Regions from separate parts of the Pseudomonas eucalypticola genome, predicted to be linked through region 1. Evidence: riboswitches for the same ligand, from Rfam matches in the RefSeq annotation. Region 1 holds a riboswitch; the other holds the start of a gene.
The links. Region 1 has a riboswitch for cobalamin ahead of cobW (cobalamin biosynthesis protein CobW). Riboswitches for the same ligand answer to the same signal wherever they lie in the genome.

Region 1 (7,277 bases):
CACTACCAGGCCCGGGACATGTTGATCCCCAGCACCCTGGACGACGGGACCGCTGTCACCCTGCCGGGGATCGTGCCCAAGCTGCTAGGCACGCCGGGGCGTATCAAATCCCGCGCCCCTGCCTTGGGCGAGCACACCGATGCAGTGCTCGACGGCATCGGCATCGACGCGAGCACCCGGGAAACCTGGCGCCGCCGCGGCCTCATCTGATACAGGAGTAGCCTCAATGAAACGCCTGTTCATGCAGGAAGTCGCCACCCGTGACGGCTTCCAGAACGAAAAGACCTTCATCGACACCGGGGACAAGATTGCCCTCATCAACGCGCTGAGCCTGTGCGGCTACGCCAAGATCGAAGTCACGTCCTTTACCTCGCCCAAAGCCATTCCTGCGCTGCGCGATGCCGAAGCCGTGATGGCCGGCATCCACCGTCAGCCGGGTGTCGAGTACACCGTGCTGGTGCCGAACGTGCGCGGGGCCGAGCGGGCATTGGGCTGTGGCATCGACGAAGCCAACCTGGTGATGTCGGTCAGTGAGCCGCACAACCGCTCCAACCTGCGCATGACCCGCGAACAGTCCTTCGCCCAGCTCAAGGAAGTGGTCGGCGTCATCGGCCAGGGGCCTGTGGCGATCAATGTGTCGCTGTCTACCGTGTTCGGCTGCCCCATGCAGGGCGACGTGCCCGCGGGTGAAGTGCTCAACTGGGTCGAGCGTTTCGCCGACCTGGGCGTGCGCGGCATCACCCTGTGCGACACCACCGGCATGGCCTTCCCCTCGCAGGTCGAAGCACTGTCGCGGCAGGTGCGCGAACGCTTCCCGCACCTGCAGACCACGCTGCATTTCCACAACACCCGTGGCATGGCCTTGGCCAACACCCTGGCGGCCCTGCAGGCCGGCGTTGACCGTTTCGACGCTTCGCTGGGCGGCCTGGGCGGTTGCCCTTACGCGCCGGGTGCCAGCGGCAACGTGTGCATGGAAGACCTGGTGCACATGCTCGACCTGATGGGCTACGACACCGGCATGGACCTGGCGCGCGTGCTGGCCGCCTCGGCCACACTGCCTGGCCTGATCGGCCATGACACCCCCAGCGCGATCCTCAAGGCCGGGCGACGGCTGGACCTGCACCCGATTCCTGAACATGTGCACACCTTGAGCAAGCAGGTGGCCAACCCCGAACTGGAGCGTACCCGATGATCGACCACCTCGACCACCTTGTGCTGACCACCATCGACCTGGAGGCCTGCAAGGACTTCTACGTGCGCGTGCTGGGCATGCGCGACGAGACCTTCGGCAACGGCCGGTTCGCCTTCCGGTTCGGCAATCAGAAAATCAATGTGCACGTACGCGGTCATGAGTTCGAGCCCAAGGCTCACTTGCCTGTGCCAGGGGCTCTGGACCTGTGCTTCATCGCCACGCACAGCCTTGCGCAGGTGATTGCCCATCTGGAAGCGCAGCGCTGGCCCATCGTCGAAGGACCGGTGCAGCGCACCGGTGCCACGGGCCCGATTCGTTCGGTGTACGTGCGTGACCCGGACCTGAACCTGATCGAGATTTCCGAGCCACTGGACCTCAACCAAACCGCTCCGCATAATGCTGCGGGCTGACGCCCAGCGTCTTTTGAAAACTGCGCCGCAAACTCTCCGGGTGCCCATACCCGCACAACCGCGCCACGCTCTGTACCGACGCTTGCCCCCCCTGCAGCAGGGCCCGGGCCGACGCCAGGCGCACCTGTTCGACGTAGCGCGCGGGGGTGGTGCCCAGTTCCGCGGTAAACACCCGGTACAAGGTGCGCGGCGCCATGCACGCCCGTTCGGCCAGCGCCTGCAGGGACAAGTCGTCGCCCAGGTGCGCGGGTATCCATTCCAGCAGCGCCGCCAGCCGCGGTGCGCGGCTGGCTTCGGGCGACAGGTGCGGGCTGAACTGCGCCTGGTCGCCCGGGCGCTTGAGGAACATCACCAATCGCCGCGCCACCGCCAGGGCCAGGGTGCGGCCCAGGTCGTCCTCCAGCAGCGCCAGTGCCAGGTCGATACCGGCGGTGACGCCGGCGGAGGTGAACAGGTGCGGGGCACCCGGTTGGTAGGTATGCAGCCGTTCGCCCTGGACCTGAATGCGGGGAAAGGCCCGCAGCGCTTCGACATCGGCCCAATGAGTGGTGGCCGCGTGGCCGTCGAGCAGGCCGGCATGGGCCAGGATCAGCGCACCGGAACAGACCGAACCCAGGCGTCGCACCCGCGGTTCCGCGTCGCGCAGCCACTGCAGCAGCGGTTGATTGCCGAACTGGGCTTGCTCACCTTGGCCCCCGGGCACCAGCAAGGTGTCAAAGATACCCGGGTCGGTGGCGTGAAAGGCGTGTTCGGCGTGCAAGGCAAAACCGGCCGAGGTCACCACCGGGCCGGTGCTTTCGGCCAGCAGGTGCAAGGTGTAGGCGGATGGCAGGCCCAGGCGCGCCCGCTCTTCGTTCGCCGAGGCGAACACCTGCAGGGGGCCGGTGACGTCCAGGCTCATGACCCCGGGGTAGATCAGGCAGGCGATGTGGCGCATGGTTCGTATCACTGTCGGTACAGGTGTGCATGCCCGGCGCGGTACAGCGCCGACTCGCCAAAGGCGTCGGTGTCCAGCACCCGCCCGACCAGGATCAACGCCGTGCGCCGGAACCCCTTGGCTGCCACCCTGGCTTCGATGTCCGCCAAGGTGCCTACCACCCAATCCTGATCCGGCCAACTGGCCTTGTGAATCACGGCGATCGGGCAATCCTCACCATAATGCGGCAACAGCTCGCCGACAATCCTCGCCAGGTGCTGCACACCCAGGTGAATGGCCATGGTCGCCCCATGCCGCGCCAGGTCGTGCAGGGCTTCGCCCTCAGGCATCGGTGATTTGTCGGCGTAACGGGTGAGGATCACCGTTTGCGATACCCCAGGCAACGTCAGCTCCGCGCCCAGCAGCGCCGCGCAGGCGGCCGTGGCGGTCACCCCGGGGATGATCTCGAAGGCAATGCCGCGCTCGCGCAGGCAGCGGATCTGTTCGCCGATGGCGCCATACAGGCTGGGGTCGCCGGAGTGAACGCGTGCTACGTCCTGGCCTCGCGCGTCGGCGGCGGCGAGGAGTTCGATGATCTGTTCCAGGTGCAGCTCGGCGCTGTTCACCACCTGCTCGGCGCGGTGGCCTTCCAGGACGGCGGTGGGCACCAGGGAGCCGGCGTAGAGGATCACCGGGCATTGGCGAATCAGCCGCTGGCCCTTGACGGTGATCAGTTCCGGGTCGCCGGGGCCGGCGCCGATGAAGTAGACGGTCATGGGGAAATCCTGAGTGAAACGGCCACGGCGTGAATGACATTCAGGTGGCGCACGCTATATAAAGCCCGATTATCCGGGATTTTTGCCCGGCTGCGCCAATGCCAGGGTCGCCTGGGCGTTTTTTTGTCGCGTGACCCGCAGCGTGGCGCCTTTGCCCGCCATGGCCAGCGCGGTGCTTTCGGCCACGCCGTGGCAGCCCGTGTGGGCGAACGCCAGCGCGGAGCGATGGGTCAGTTGGCCTTCGAAGGCCGCCAGTTGCTCTGCGCTGAATACCACCAGCGTCAGCCCCAATTCGCTGGCCAGTTGCAGCAGGCCGGGTTCGTCGGCCTTGAGGTCGATGCTGCCGATGCCGGCCAGGTCGGCGCGGGTCAGGCCGTGGCGGGCGAGGGTGGTGTCAAGCAGGGCAGCCAGGGCGCTGGCGGGGCAATGGCGTTGGCAGCCGAGGCCGGCGAAAAGGGAGGGCATGCTGGGTCCTGGAGTTTGGCTCAGGTTGCTTGATGATTGTGGGGTGTTTTGAGGTGCATGTCTTGGGTTTATTGCGTTCTCAAGACCGAGCGCCGCCCGCGCGGCGCTTCCCGGGCAAGCCCGGTCCCACATCTGTTTCGGGCCAGTTATGCCTGTGGCATCACCTGGTCGGCTTTGTTGGTTCACTGCAGATCTGTGTTGATGCCAACAAGGGCGGCCAAGGTGGCCTCACAGACAAGATTGGCCCTAAATACCTGTGGGACCGGGCTTGCCCGGGAAGCGCCGCGCGGGCGGCGCTCGGTCTGAAGGGCGCCAGAAAAACCAAGGCAGGCACCTGCCCACCCCACCGCCCACTCACCCCCAACCGATTGACCTTCCCCCCCACACTGCGTAGCCTTGCACCTTCGAGGTTCTCCGCCCAGCGGAGCCAAGATGGGAATGCGGTTGAAGCCGCAGCTGCCCCCGCAACTGTAAGCGGTGTGCGCCCTGGCGATACCACTGCGCTGCACGCGCGGGAAGGTGCCAGGGCCGAGCCTGAGGGCCGACGCCGCAAGCCAGGAGACCTGCCTCGACACAGACTTCCACTTCAACCGGGCGGGGTGATCCGGTGGCGAATGCACCCGCGTGCCTGGCACCCGCGGTTCTCGTCCCATATGCCCGCCATCCTGCCAAGGGCATCCGATGAAAACACTGGCCAAGCTTCCCGTCACTATCGTTACCGGCTTCCTCGGCTCGGGCAAGACCACCTTGCTGCGCCACATGCTGGACAACGCCCAGGGCCGTCGCATCGCGGTCATCGTCAACGAATTCGGTGAGCTGGGCATCGACGGCGAAATCCTCAAGCAGTGCACCATCGGCTGCACCGAGGAAGAGGCCACGGGCCGCGTTTACGAGTTGGCCAACGGCTGCCTGTGCTGCACCGTGCAGGAAGAATTCTTCCCGGTGATGCGTGAACTGGTGGCGCGCCGCGGCGACCTTGACCACATTCTCATCGAAACCAGTGGCCTGGCCCTGCCCAAGCCCCTGGTGCAAGCGTTCCAGTGGCCGGAAATCCGCAGTGCCTGCACCGTCGACGCAGTGATCACCGTGGTCGACAGTCCAGCCGTGGCCGCCGGCACCTTCGCCGCCTTCCCGGACCAGGTCGACGCCCAGCGCAAACTGGACCCCAACCTGGACCACGAGTCGCCCCTGCACGAGCTGTTCGCCGACCAACTGGCCAGCGCCGACCTGGTCATCCTCAACAAGGCCGACCTGATCGAACCCGAGGCCCTGGCCGCCGTGCGCCGTGAAGTTGCCGAAGAGCTGCCACCAGCGGTCAAGGTCATCGAGGCGAGCAGCGGCCGTTTGCCGCTGGACGTGCTGCTGGGCCTGGGCGCCGAGTCGGAAGAGCACATCGACGGCCGTTTGACCCACCACGACCACCATCACGACGACGAAGACCACGACGACCACGATCACGATGCCTTCGACTCGATCTCCATCGAGCTGCCGCAGGCTGAAGAAGCGCGCCTGCTCGACGCCCTGACCACCCTGGTGGTCAAGCACGGCATCCTGCGCGTCAAGGGCTTCGCGGCGATTCCCGGCAAGCCGATGCGCCTGCTGATCCAGGGCGTGGGCACCCGGTTCGACAAGCACTTTGACCGCGCCTGGGGCGCCGAAGAAGCGCGTACCACGCGCCTGGTGCTGATCGGCCAGGAACTGGACGCCGCGCTGCTGGAAAGCCAGCTGCGCGCCGCGCTGAACGGTTAAGCCATGCACCTGCTGAGAACCCAGCCCGGCGGTTTCGTGCCGGACGACAGTATCGCCGACCTGGGCCAGACACCGGCCGAGCTGGTGATTCTCTGCAGCGGTGACTCCCACCTGGCGCTGCTGGCCGAAGCGGCCCTGCAGCTGCCGGACGATTTCCCGACCTTGCGCCTGGCCAACCCCATGCAGGTGCAGAACCATGCCTCGGTCGACCTCTACGTCGACCAGGTGCTGCGCCACGCCAAGGTCATTCTGATTTCCCTGCACGGCGGTATCGGCTACTGGCGCTATGGCGTCGAGCAACTGGTGGCCCTGGCCGAACGCGGCGTGCAGTTGATCCTGGTGCCAGGTGACGATCGCCCGGACCCGGCGCTCAGCGACCTGAGCACTGTGGACCGCGAGGCAGCCGAGCGCCTGTGGCACTTCCTGCGCCAGGGCGGCATGGGCAACGCGTTGTCGCTGTTCAACTGCCTGGCCAGCCAATTTCTGGGGCGCGCCTACCCCTGGGAAGAACCCCGGGCCTTACCGCGCACCGCCATTTACCACCCCGCCTGGCACGACGCGACTCTGGCGCACTGGCAGGCCGACTGGGTACCGGGGCAGCCTGCCGTACCGTTGATCTTCTACCGCTCGCATCTGCAGGCAGCCAACACCGGCTTTGTCGACGTGTTCTGCCAGCGCCTGCAGGCGGCGGGCCTCAATCCTTTGCCCATCGCCGTGGCCAGCCTCAAGGAGGCCGGCTGCCTGGCCCAGGTCGAGGACTGGCTCGATGCGGTCGATGCGGCGGTGATCCTCAACACCACCGGCTTCGCCCAGTCCAATCCCGAAGCCCCGCACCTGCGGCCGTTTCGCCGTGACATCCCGGTGATCCAGGCGATCTGCGCCCAGGACAACCAGCCTGGCTGGGAAGCCAGCGAGCAGGGCCTGGGCGCCCGCGACCTGGCCATGCACATCGCCCTGCCAGAGCTGGACGGGCGCATCATCAGCCGGCCCATCTGCTTCAAGGACCTGGCCTGGCGCAGCGAGCGCAGCCAGTCGGACGTGGTCTGCTATCGCCCCCATGCCGAACGCATGGACTTCGTCGCCGAACTGGCGCGGCGCTGGAGCGAGCTGGCGCGCTTGCCCAACGGCCAGAAGCGCATCGCGCTGATCCTGGCCAACTACCCGACCCGCGACGGTCGCATCGGAAACGGCGTGGGCCTGGATACCCCGGCGGCCGCGCTGAATATTCTCGCCGCCCTGCTACAGCAGGGTTACCCGGTGCAGGACCTGCCCGCCAATGGCACGGCCCTGATCCAGGCGCTGCTGGGCGGCGTCAGCAACGACCTGGAAAGCCTGGACCTGCGCCCCTGCGCCCAAAGCATGGCCATGGATGACTACCTGGCCGCTTTCGCCCGGTTGCCCGAGGCCAACCAGCAGGCGGTGCGCGAGCGCTGGGGCGAACCCGCTGCCGACCCGATGTGCCGCAGTGGCCGCATGATGGTCGCCGGCCTGCGCTTTGGCCTGACCTTCGTGGGTATCCAGCCCGCCCGTGGTTACCACCTGGACCCCAGCGCCGTGTACCACGACCCCGACCTGGTGCCGCCCCATGGCTACCTGGCCTTCTACTTCTGGCTGCGCCACGCCTACGGCGCCGACGCCGTGGTGCACGTGGGCAAGCACGGCAACCTGGAGTGGCTGCCAGGCAAGGGCGTGGGCCTGTCTGCGGAGTGCTGGCCTGACGCGCTGCTGGGGCCGATGCCCAACGTCTATCCTTTCATCGTCAATGACCC
Region 2 (7,277 bases), 2.6 Mb from region 1:
AGCTGCGTGCCTTGCAACTGCGCGCCTCGCGCCGTGGCCTGCACCTCACCGATGAAGTCGGGCACTTCATCCTGACCCGGGGCACCCGCAGCATGAGCGCGTTGTTCGACCTGCTGGAGCGCCTGGACCAGGCCTCGCTGCAGGCCCAGCGCAAGCTGACCATTCCCTTCCTCAAGGAAACCCTGGGTTGGTAGACCCGCGGCTGCTGGCACGCGCCGGCGCCGCCCTGCGTGATGCCGAACGCATTCTGGTCATTACCGGAGCGGGGTTGTCGGCCGACTCGGGGCTGCCAACGTACCGAGGGCTGGGTGGCCTCTACAACGGCGTGACCGCCGAAGGCTTGCCCATAGAGAAAGCATTGTCCGGGCCCATGCTGGAGCATGACCCGGCGTTGTGCTGGAAATACCTGGCGCAACTGGGGCGTGCCTGCCTGAGCGCCAAACCCAACGCCGCCCACGAGGCTATCGCGCAATTGCAGCAGGCCAAGCCTGAGTGCTGGCTTTTGACCCAAAATATCGATGGATATCACCGCCAGGCCGGAAGTCCCGACGAACGGCTAATAGAAATTCACGGCCAATTGGCGCCACTCTTCTGTCGCTCGTGTGGCGCTGTAAGCGACGATTTGTCCCAAGTGCTGGGTGAACCCCTTCCTCCACGCTGCAAAGGCTGTAATGGCGTTTTACGGCCACCGGTGGTGTTGTTCGAGGAAATGCTGCCCCAAGGGGCGATTGAGGCACTGTATCGGCAGATGGGGAAGGGTTTCGACGCAGTACTGGTAATCGGCACCACGGCCAGCTTCCCCTATATCCATGCCCCCATCGTTGAAACCCGCGCCGCTGGCGGGTTTGCCATTGAGATCAACCCGTTGCGAGGCGGGCTTTCTGCCAGCATGGACGTGTTTTTTGAGAGCAGGGCGTTAGAAGTCATGCCGAAACTGCTGAGTCACATTTTTTTCGATTGAATTTGCAAATGGAATTGATAGAAGGCATAGTCGCGTCTTCTTAACTATCACAGACACGGTCGTGCCCATGCTAAAGCGCTTCGCACCCCTCGTGCCCCTCGCACTCGTGACCCTGCTTTTTGGCTGCGCGGCGCAAACGCCGGTATCGCAGCAACAGGCTCTCAACCCGGTGACTCCCCAGTCCCAGGCTCAAGCGAAAGCTGTAACCCTCAATTTCCACGAAGAAGAGCTGGACACCGAAAAGGAACTGGCTGACTTCTCCGAAAACAGCAAGCCCTACCAGATGCCGATGCTGGCCGACAGCATCCTGGAGCGTGGCAAGTCGCTGATCGGTACTCGCTACCGCACCGGCGGTTCCACTGAATCGGGCTTCGACTGCAGCGGTTTCATCGGTTACCTGTTCCGCGAAGAGGCCGGCATGACCCTGCCGCGTTCCACGCGTGACATGATCAACGTGAAAGCCCCGCTGGTAGCGCGCAACAACCTCAAGCCTGGTGACTTGCTGTTCTTCAGCACTCGCGGCCGTGGCCGTGTGAGCCATGCCGGTATCTACTTGGGCGACGACCAGTTCATTCATTCCAGCAGCCACCGTAGCGGTGGGGTGCGCATCGACAGCCTCGATGACGCTTACTGGAGCAAGACCTTTATAGAAGCCAAGCGTGCCTTGGCCATGGCGCCGACCACGACTATCTCGCGCAAGTAAGCAGTCTGGGCGGTATTCGCGGCGGCGACCCACTGAAAAGTGCGTCGCCGTTGCGCGTTTTCGGGTTTACAAACTAGTCTTCAACGGCAGTTGAATCAGGATGGTTCTGTTTATGTCGCTTACGGCCCGTTTCGCGCCATTATTAATTGCAGGCCTGCTCAGTGCCTGTGCTGGCCACAAGCCGCCGCCCGCACCTGCGCCGGTGTATGCGCCTTTTGTGGCTGCCCCTCAACAACCGTTGTCGCCCGAGGCCGATGACGTGCTGATGCGGGCCATTGGCCTGGTCGGCACGCCTTATCGCTGGGGCGGCAATACCCCGGATTCGGGCTTTGACTGTAGCGGCCTGATCGCTTACGTCTATCGGGATGCAGCCGGTATCAGCCTGCCGCGCTCGACCCGCGAGATGATCACCATGCGCGCACCGGATGTCAGCAAGGATGCCTTGCAGTCCGGTGACCTGGTGTTCTTCGCTACCGAGGGTGGCTCCCATGTGAGCCATGCGGGTATCTATGTAGGGGAAGGGCGCTTCGTCCATGCGCCGGCCACCGGTGGCACGGTGAAGCTGGATTACCTCAACAAGCCCTACTGGCAGCGCGCGTACCTGAATGCCAAGCGGGTATTGCAGCCTTCAAGCCTGGCGCACAACCCTTAGGCCCGGCGTGCGATTATCCCGGCAGCCCCTGGCGAACCAGCGCCTGCCGGGACATCGACCTTGAGGGTTCGAGGGGCTACTTCGCCGCCGTCACCCGCCACACCTTGTTGCCTACATCGTCGGCCACCAGCACACCGCCCTTGTGGTCCTCGGTGATGCCCACCGGGCGGCCCATGGCTTCCTCCTTGTCGTTCAGGAACCCGGTCAGCACATCCACCGGCGGCCCGCTAGGCCTGCCGTCGGCGAACGGCACGAAGATCACCTTGTAGCCACTGTGTGGCTTGCGGTTCCAGGAACCGTGCTGGCTTACATAGGCGCCGTGGTTGAACGGGGCCGACAAGCCACCGCTGGTACTGGCGAAGGCAAACCCGATGGAGGCGGTGTGTGGGCCCACGGCGTAGTCCGGGGCAATGGCTTTCGCCACCAGGCCCGGATTCTGCGGGCTGACTCGGCTGTCCACGTGCTGGCCGTAGTAGCTGAACGGCCAGCCATAGAACCCACCGTCCTTCACCGAGGTGATGTAGTCGGGCACCAGGTCGCTGCCGATCTCGTCGCGTTCGTTCACCGATGTCCACAACTGCCCGGTCTGGGGTTCGAAGCCCATGCCATTGGGGTTGCGCAGGCCGGAGGCGTAAATGCGGTGTTCACCGGTGGCGCGGTCCACTTCCCAGATCGCGGCGCGGCCTTCTTCCTTGTCCAGGCCGTTCTCGCCCACGTTGCTGTTGGAGCCCACGGTCACGTACAGCTTGTTGCCGGAGGGGCTGGCGATGACGTTCTTGGTCCAGTGGTGGTTGAGCGTGCCACCGGGCAGGTCGGTGACCTTGGTGCCCGGCCCGCTGATGCTGGTGGCCCCGGTGTCGTAGTGGAAACGCAGCAGGGCATCGGTGTCGGCGACGTACAGGTCGCTACCCACCAGCGTCATGCCGAACGGCGAGTTGAGGTTGGCGATGAACACCGTGCGGGTCTCCGCCACGCCGTCGCCGTCCTTGTCGCGCAGCAAGGTGATGCGGTTGGCGCTAGGCACCCCGGCCCCGGCCTTGCCCATGACCTTGTTCATCACCCAACCCTTGATGCCCTTGCTGTCGTCGGGCTTGGGTGGCGCATTGGTCTCGGCCACCAGCACATCGCCATTGGGCAGCACGTAGAGCCAGCGCGGGTGGTCCAGGCCCTCGGCGAAGGCCGCCACCTGGGTGCCGCGGGCAGGCTGGGGTTTTTCGTTGGCCGGCCAGCCGATGGCGTCGGCGATGTTTACCGTGGGGATCAGGGTCTTGTTGGGTTCCGGCAAGCGCGGGTGCGGGCCGGTACCGTCCGAAACCTTGAGCGTGGAGGACTCGCCACAGGCCAGCAGGGCGCTGGAGGCGAAGATGAGCAGGGCCAGGCGGGTCTTGTGCATTGTCGTTGTCTCGCTGGGGCGCGTCGGTGTTTACAGTAGAGACCCCTGACGGCGCCGAGGTTCCGGGGCATTGGTCCAGACCCGACCGCTCGTTGGCCTGTGTTGGATGCACTTGGGCAGCTTTAATTGACGCTCCACCCCCAACCCTCTAACCTTCGCGACGTGTTTCAGGTGCCCGGCGGCCAAGCGGCTGGCAGGGTGAAACAGGGAAGCCGGTGGGGCGCCTTCTGGCGCGTGAACCCGGCGCTGCCCCCGCAACGGTAAATGAGTCAAGGCCACGCACGGCGCCACTGAACCCCGGCGGTTCGGGAAGGCGCGTGGCCGGGGTGTCCACGCCCCCGCTCATGAGCCCGGAGACCGGCCTGCAACCCTTCTCGGCAAAGCTGCGGCTTTGCCAGTCCATTTTGTTCTGTCGCGCGGGTGAGAGCGGCATTGACGAGTCTCGCTGCGCCCGGCCGGGCCGCGGCTTTTCGTCGATGCTGCCTGCGCGCAGGTGTAGCGGAGAGCTGCCATGAGTGAATCCCTGGAACGTGAAGAGCGCCATCTGGCGCGCATGCTGCGCAAGAAGGCCGTCATCGACGAGCGTATTGCCAATGCCCCCAATGAGTGCGGTTTGCTGCTGGTATTGGGCGGTAATGGCAAGGGCAAGAGCAGTTCGGCTTTCGGCATGCTCGCCCGCGCCATGGGCCACGGCATGGAGTGTGGCGTGGTGCAGTTCATCAAGGGCCGCAATGCCACTGGCGAGGAACTGTTCTTCCGCCGTTTCCCCGAGCAGGTGCGCTACCACGTGATGGGCGAGGGCTTCACCTGGGAAACCCAGGACCGCCAGCGTGACATCGCCGCAGCCGAAGCCGCCTGGGCCGTTTCGCGCCAGTTGCTGCGCGACGAGTCCATCGGCCTGGTGATCCTCGACGAACTGAACATCGCCCTCAAGCACGGCTACCTGGACCTGGAACAGGTATTGGCCGACCTGCAGGCGCGCCCGCCCATGCAGCACGTGGTGGTGACCGGCCGCGGTGCCAAGGAGGAGCTGGTGGAATTGGCCGATACCGTGACCGAGATGGGCATGGTCAAACACGCTTTCCAGGCCGGCATCCGTGCCCAGAAAGGCATCGAACTATGACCCAGCCGCGTCATTGCCCGGCGGTACTGATCGCCGCGCCGGCGTCGGGCCAGGGCAAGACCACCGTCACCGCCGCCCTGGCACGCCTGCACCGCAACCAGGGCCGCAAGGTGCGGGTATTCAAGTGCGGGCCGGATTTCCTCGACCCCATGATCCTGGAGCGCGCCAGCGGCGCCCCGGTGTACCAGCTCGACCTGTGGATGGTGGGGGCCGACGAGAGCCGTCGGCTGTTGTGGGAGGCGGCGGCCGAGGCCGATCTGATCCTGATCGAAGGGGTGATGGGGCTGTTCGATGGCACCCCGTCCAGCGCCGACCTGGCGCGCCATTTCGGCGTGCCGGTGTTGGGCGTGATCGACGGCACCGCCATGGCCCAGACCTTCGGCGCCCTGGCCCTGGGCCTGGCACGCTACCAGCCCGACCTGCCATTCGCCGGGGTGTTGGCCAACCGCGTCGGCACCCTGCGCCACGCGCAGTTGCTCGAAGGCAGCCTGACCGAAGGCCTGCGCTGGTACGGCGCCTTGTCGCGGGAAACCGGTATCGAACTGCCCAGCCGCCACCTGGGCTTGGTGCAAGCCAGCGAGCTTAACGACCTGGACCTGCGCCTGGACGCTGCCGCCGCGGCCCTGGCCGATAGCTGCGAGGTGGCGCTGCCGCCACCGGTGGCCTTCGCCGCGCCGACCCCGGTGCCTTGCGAGCCGCTGCTGGCGGGTGTGCGCATTGCCGTGGCCCGTGACGAAGCCTTTGCCTTCACCTACGGCGCCAGCCTGGACCTGCTGCAGGCCATGGGCGCACAGTTGAGTTTCTTCTCGCCCCTTCACGATGGGCGCTTGCCCGCGTGTGACAGCCTCTACCTGCCGGGTGGCTACCCGGAACTGCACCACCCGACACTGGCGGCCAATACCTCGATGCTGAGCGATATCCGTGAGCACCACGCCGCGGGCAAACCGCTGCTGGCCGAATGTGGCGGCATGCTGTACCTGCTCGACGCCCTCACCGATGTCGACGGCGTGCGTGCCGACCTGCTCGGCCTGCTGCCCGGCGAAGCGGTGATGCAAAAGCGCCTGGCGGCCCTGGCCCTGCAAGCGGTGGAACTGCCGGAGGGCATCCTGCGTGGCCACACTTACCACCATTCGCTGACCCGCACCGAACTGGCGCCCATCGCCCGTGGCCTGAGCCCGAACGGCGGTCGTGGCGCCGAAGCGGTCTACCGCCTGGGGCGCCTGACGGCTTCCTACGTGCACTTCTATTTTCCTTCGAACCCGGCGGCCATCGCTGCCCTGTTCCGCCCCACAGGGGCCATGCCTGCCTGATGAATGACAACGCCTACACCCCCGCCGAGCGCGCGGCGGTCTACCGAGCCATCGGTGAACGCCGCGACATGCGCCATTTCGCCGGCGGTACCATTGCCCCCGAACTGCTGACCCGCCTGCTGCACGCGGCACACCAGGCCCCCAGTGTCGGCCTGATGCAGCCCTGGCGCTTTATCCGTATCAGCCAGCGTGAGCTGCGCGGCCAGATCCAGGACGTGGTGGAGGCCGAGCGGCTGCGCACCGCCGAGGCATTGGGCGAACGCTCCGATGAGTTCATGAAGCTCAAGGTCGAAGGGATCAACGACTGCGCCGAAGTGCTGGTGGCGGCGTTGATGGACGGCCGCGAGCGGCACATCTTCGGCCGCCGCACGCTGCCGGAGATGGACCTGGCGTCGTTGTCCTGCGCCATCCAGAACCTGTGGCTGGCGGCCCGTGCCGAGGGGCTCGGCATGGGCTGGGTGTCGCTGTTCGACCCACAGGCACTGGCCGCGCTGCTGGGCCTGCCCGCAGGCGCCAAGCCCATGGCGGTGCTGTGCCTGGGGCCGGTCACCGAGTTCTACCCGTCGCCCATGCTGGTGATGGAAGGCTGGGCCGAGGAAAAACCCCTGAGCGAGATGCTCTACGAAAACCATTGGGGAGTGAAACCATGAGTGTGGCCCTGATCACCGTCGCCGGCGTGGCGCTGGACGCCTTGCTCGGCGAACCCAAGCGCCGCCACCCGCTGGTGGCGTTCGGGCGCCTGGCCGACCGCCTGGAGCGCCGTTTCAACAGCGGTGGCCGCGGCTGGCGCAGCCATGGTGTGACGGCCTGGTTCCTGGCGGTCATCCCGCTGACCCTGGCGGCGACGCTGCTGTCCTGGCTGCCTTATATTGGCACCCTGGTGGAAATACTCGCGCTGTACTGCGCTTTGGGCCTGCGCAGCCTGGGTGAACACGTCGAGCCGGTGGCCCAGGCCCTGCGCAGCGACGACCTGGCCACCGCACGTACCCGTGTCGGCTACCTGGTCAGCCGCCAGACCCGTGAACTGGACGCCACCGCGGTGGCCCGCGCCGCCACCGAGTCGGTTCTGGAAAACGGCAGCGACGCGGTGTTCGCCGCGCTGTTCTGGTTCGCCGTGGCCGGCGCGCCGGGGGTG

Region 2: linked by a shared signal. The riboswitch ahead of cobO (cob(I)yrinic acid a,c-diamide adenosyltransferase) and the one ahead of cobW (cobalamin biosynthesis protein CobW) in region 1 are both predicted to bind cobalamin.

The regions. Positions count from the first base shown of each region.
Region 1 is NZ_CP056030.1:4,051,827-4,059,103, reverse strand. Features, by position in the region: gene HWQ56_RS17905 (CaiB/BaiF CoA transferase family protein) at 1-210, shown strand, start outside; gene HWQ56_RS17900 (hydroxymethylglutaryl-CoA lyase) at 227-1,192, shown strand; gene HWQ56_RS17895 (VOC family protein) at 1,189-1,602, shown strand; gene HWQ56_RS17890 (GlxA family transcriptional regulator) at 1,568-2,539, opposite strand; gene cobM (precorrin-4 C(11)-methyltransferase) at 2,548-3,294, opposite strand; gene HWQ56_RS17880 (cobalamin biosynthesis protein) at 3,364-3,759, opposite strand; cobalamin riboswitch at 4,150-4,344, shown strand; gene cobW (cobalamin biosynthesis protein CobW) at 4,441-5,508, shown strand; gene cobN (cobaltochelatase subunit CobN) at 5,512-7,277, shown strand, end outside.
Region 2 is NZ_CP056030.1:1,488,259-1,495,535, forward strand. Features, by position in the region: gene hda (DnaA regulatory inactivator Hda) at 1-194, shown strand, start outside; gene HWQ56_RS06845 (NAD-dependent protein deacylase) at 188-961, shown strand; gene HWQ56_RS06850 (C40 family peptidase) at 1,029-1,664, shown strand; gene HWQ56_RS06855 (C40 family peptidase) at 1,777-2,316, shown strand; gene HWQ56_RS06860 (PQQ-dependent sugar dehydrogenase) at 2,393-3,709, opposite strand; cobalamin riboswitch at 3,862-4,089, shown strand; gene cobO (cob(I)yrinic acid a,c-diamide adenosyltransferase) at 4,221-4,832, shown strand; gene HWQ56_RS06870 (cobyrinic acid a,c-diamide synthase CobB) at 4,829-6,142, shown strand; gene bluB (5,6-dimethylbenzimidazole synthase) at 6,142-6,792, shown strand; gene cbiB (adenosylcobinamide-phosphate synthase CbiB) at 6,789-7,277, shown strand, end outside.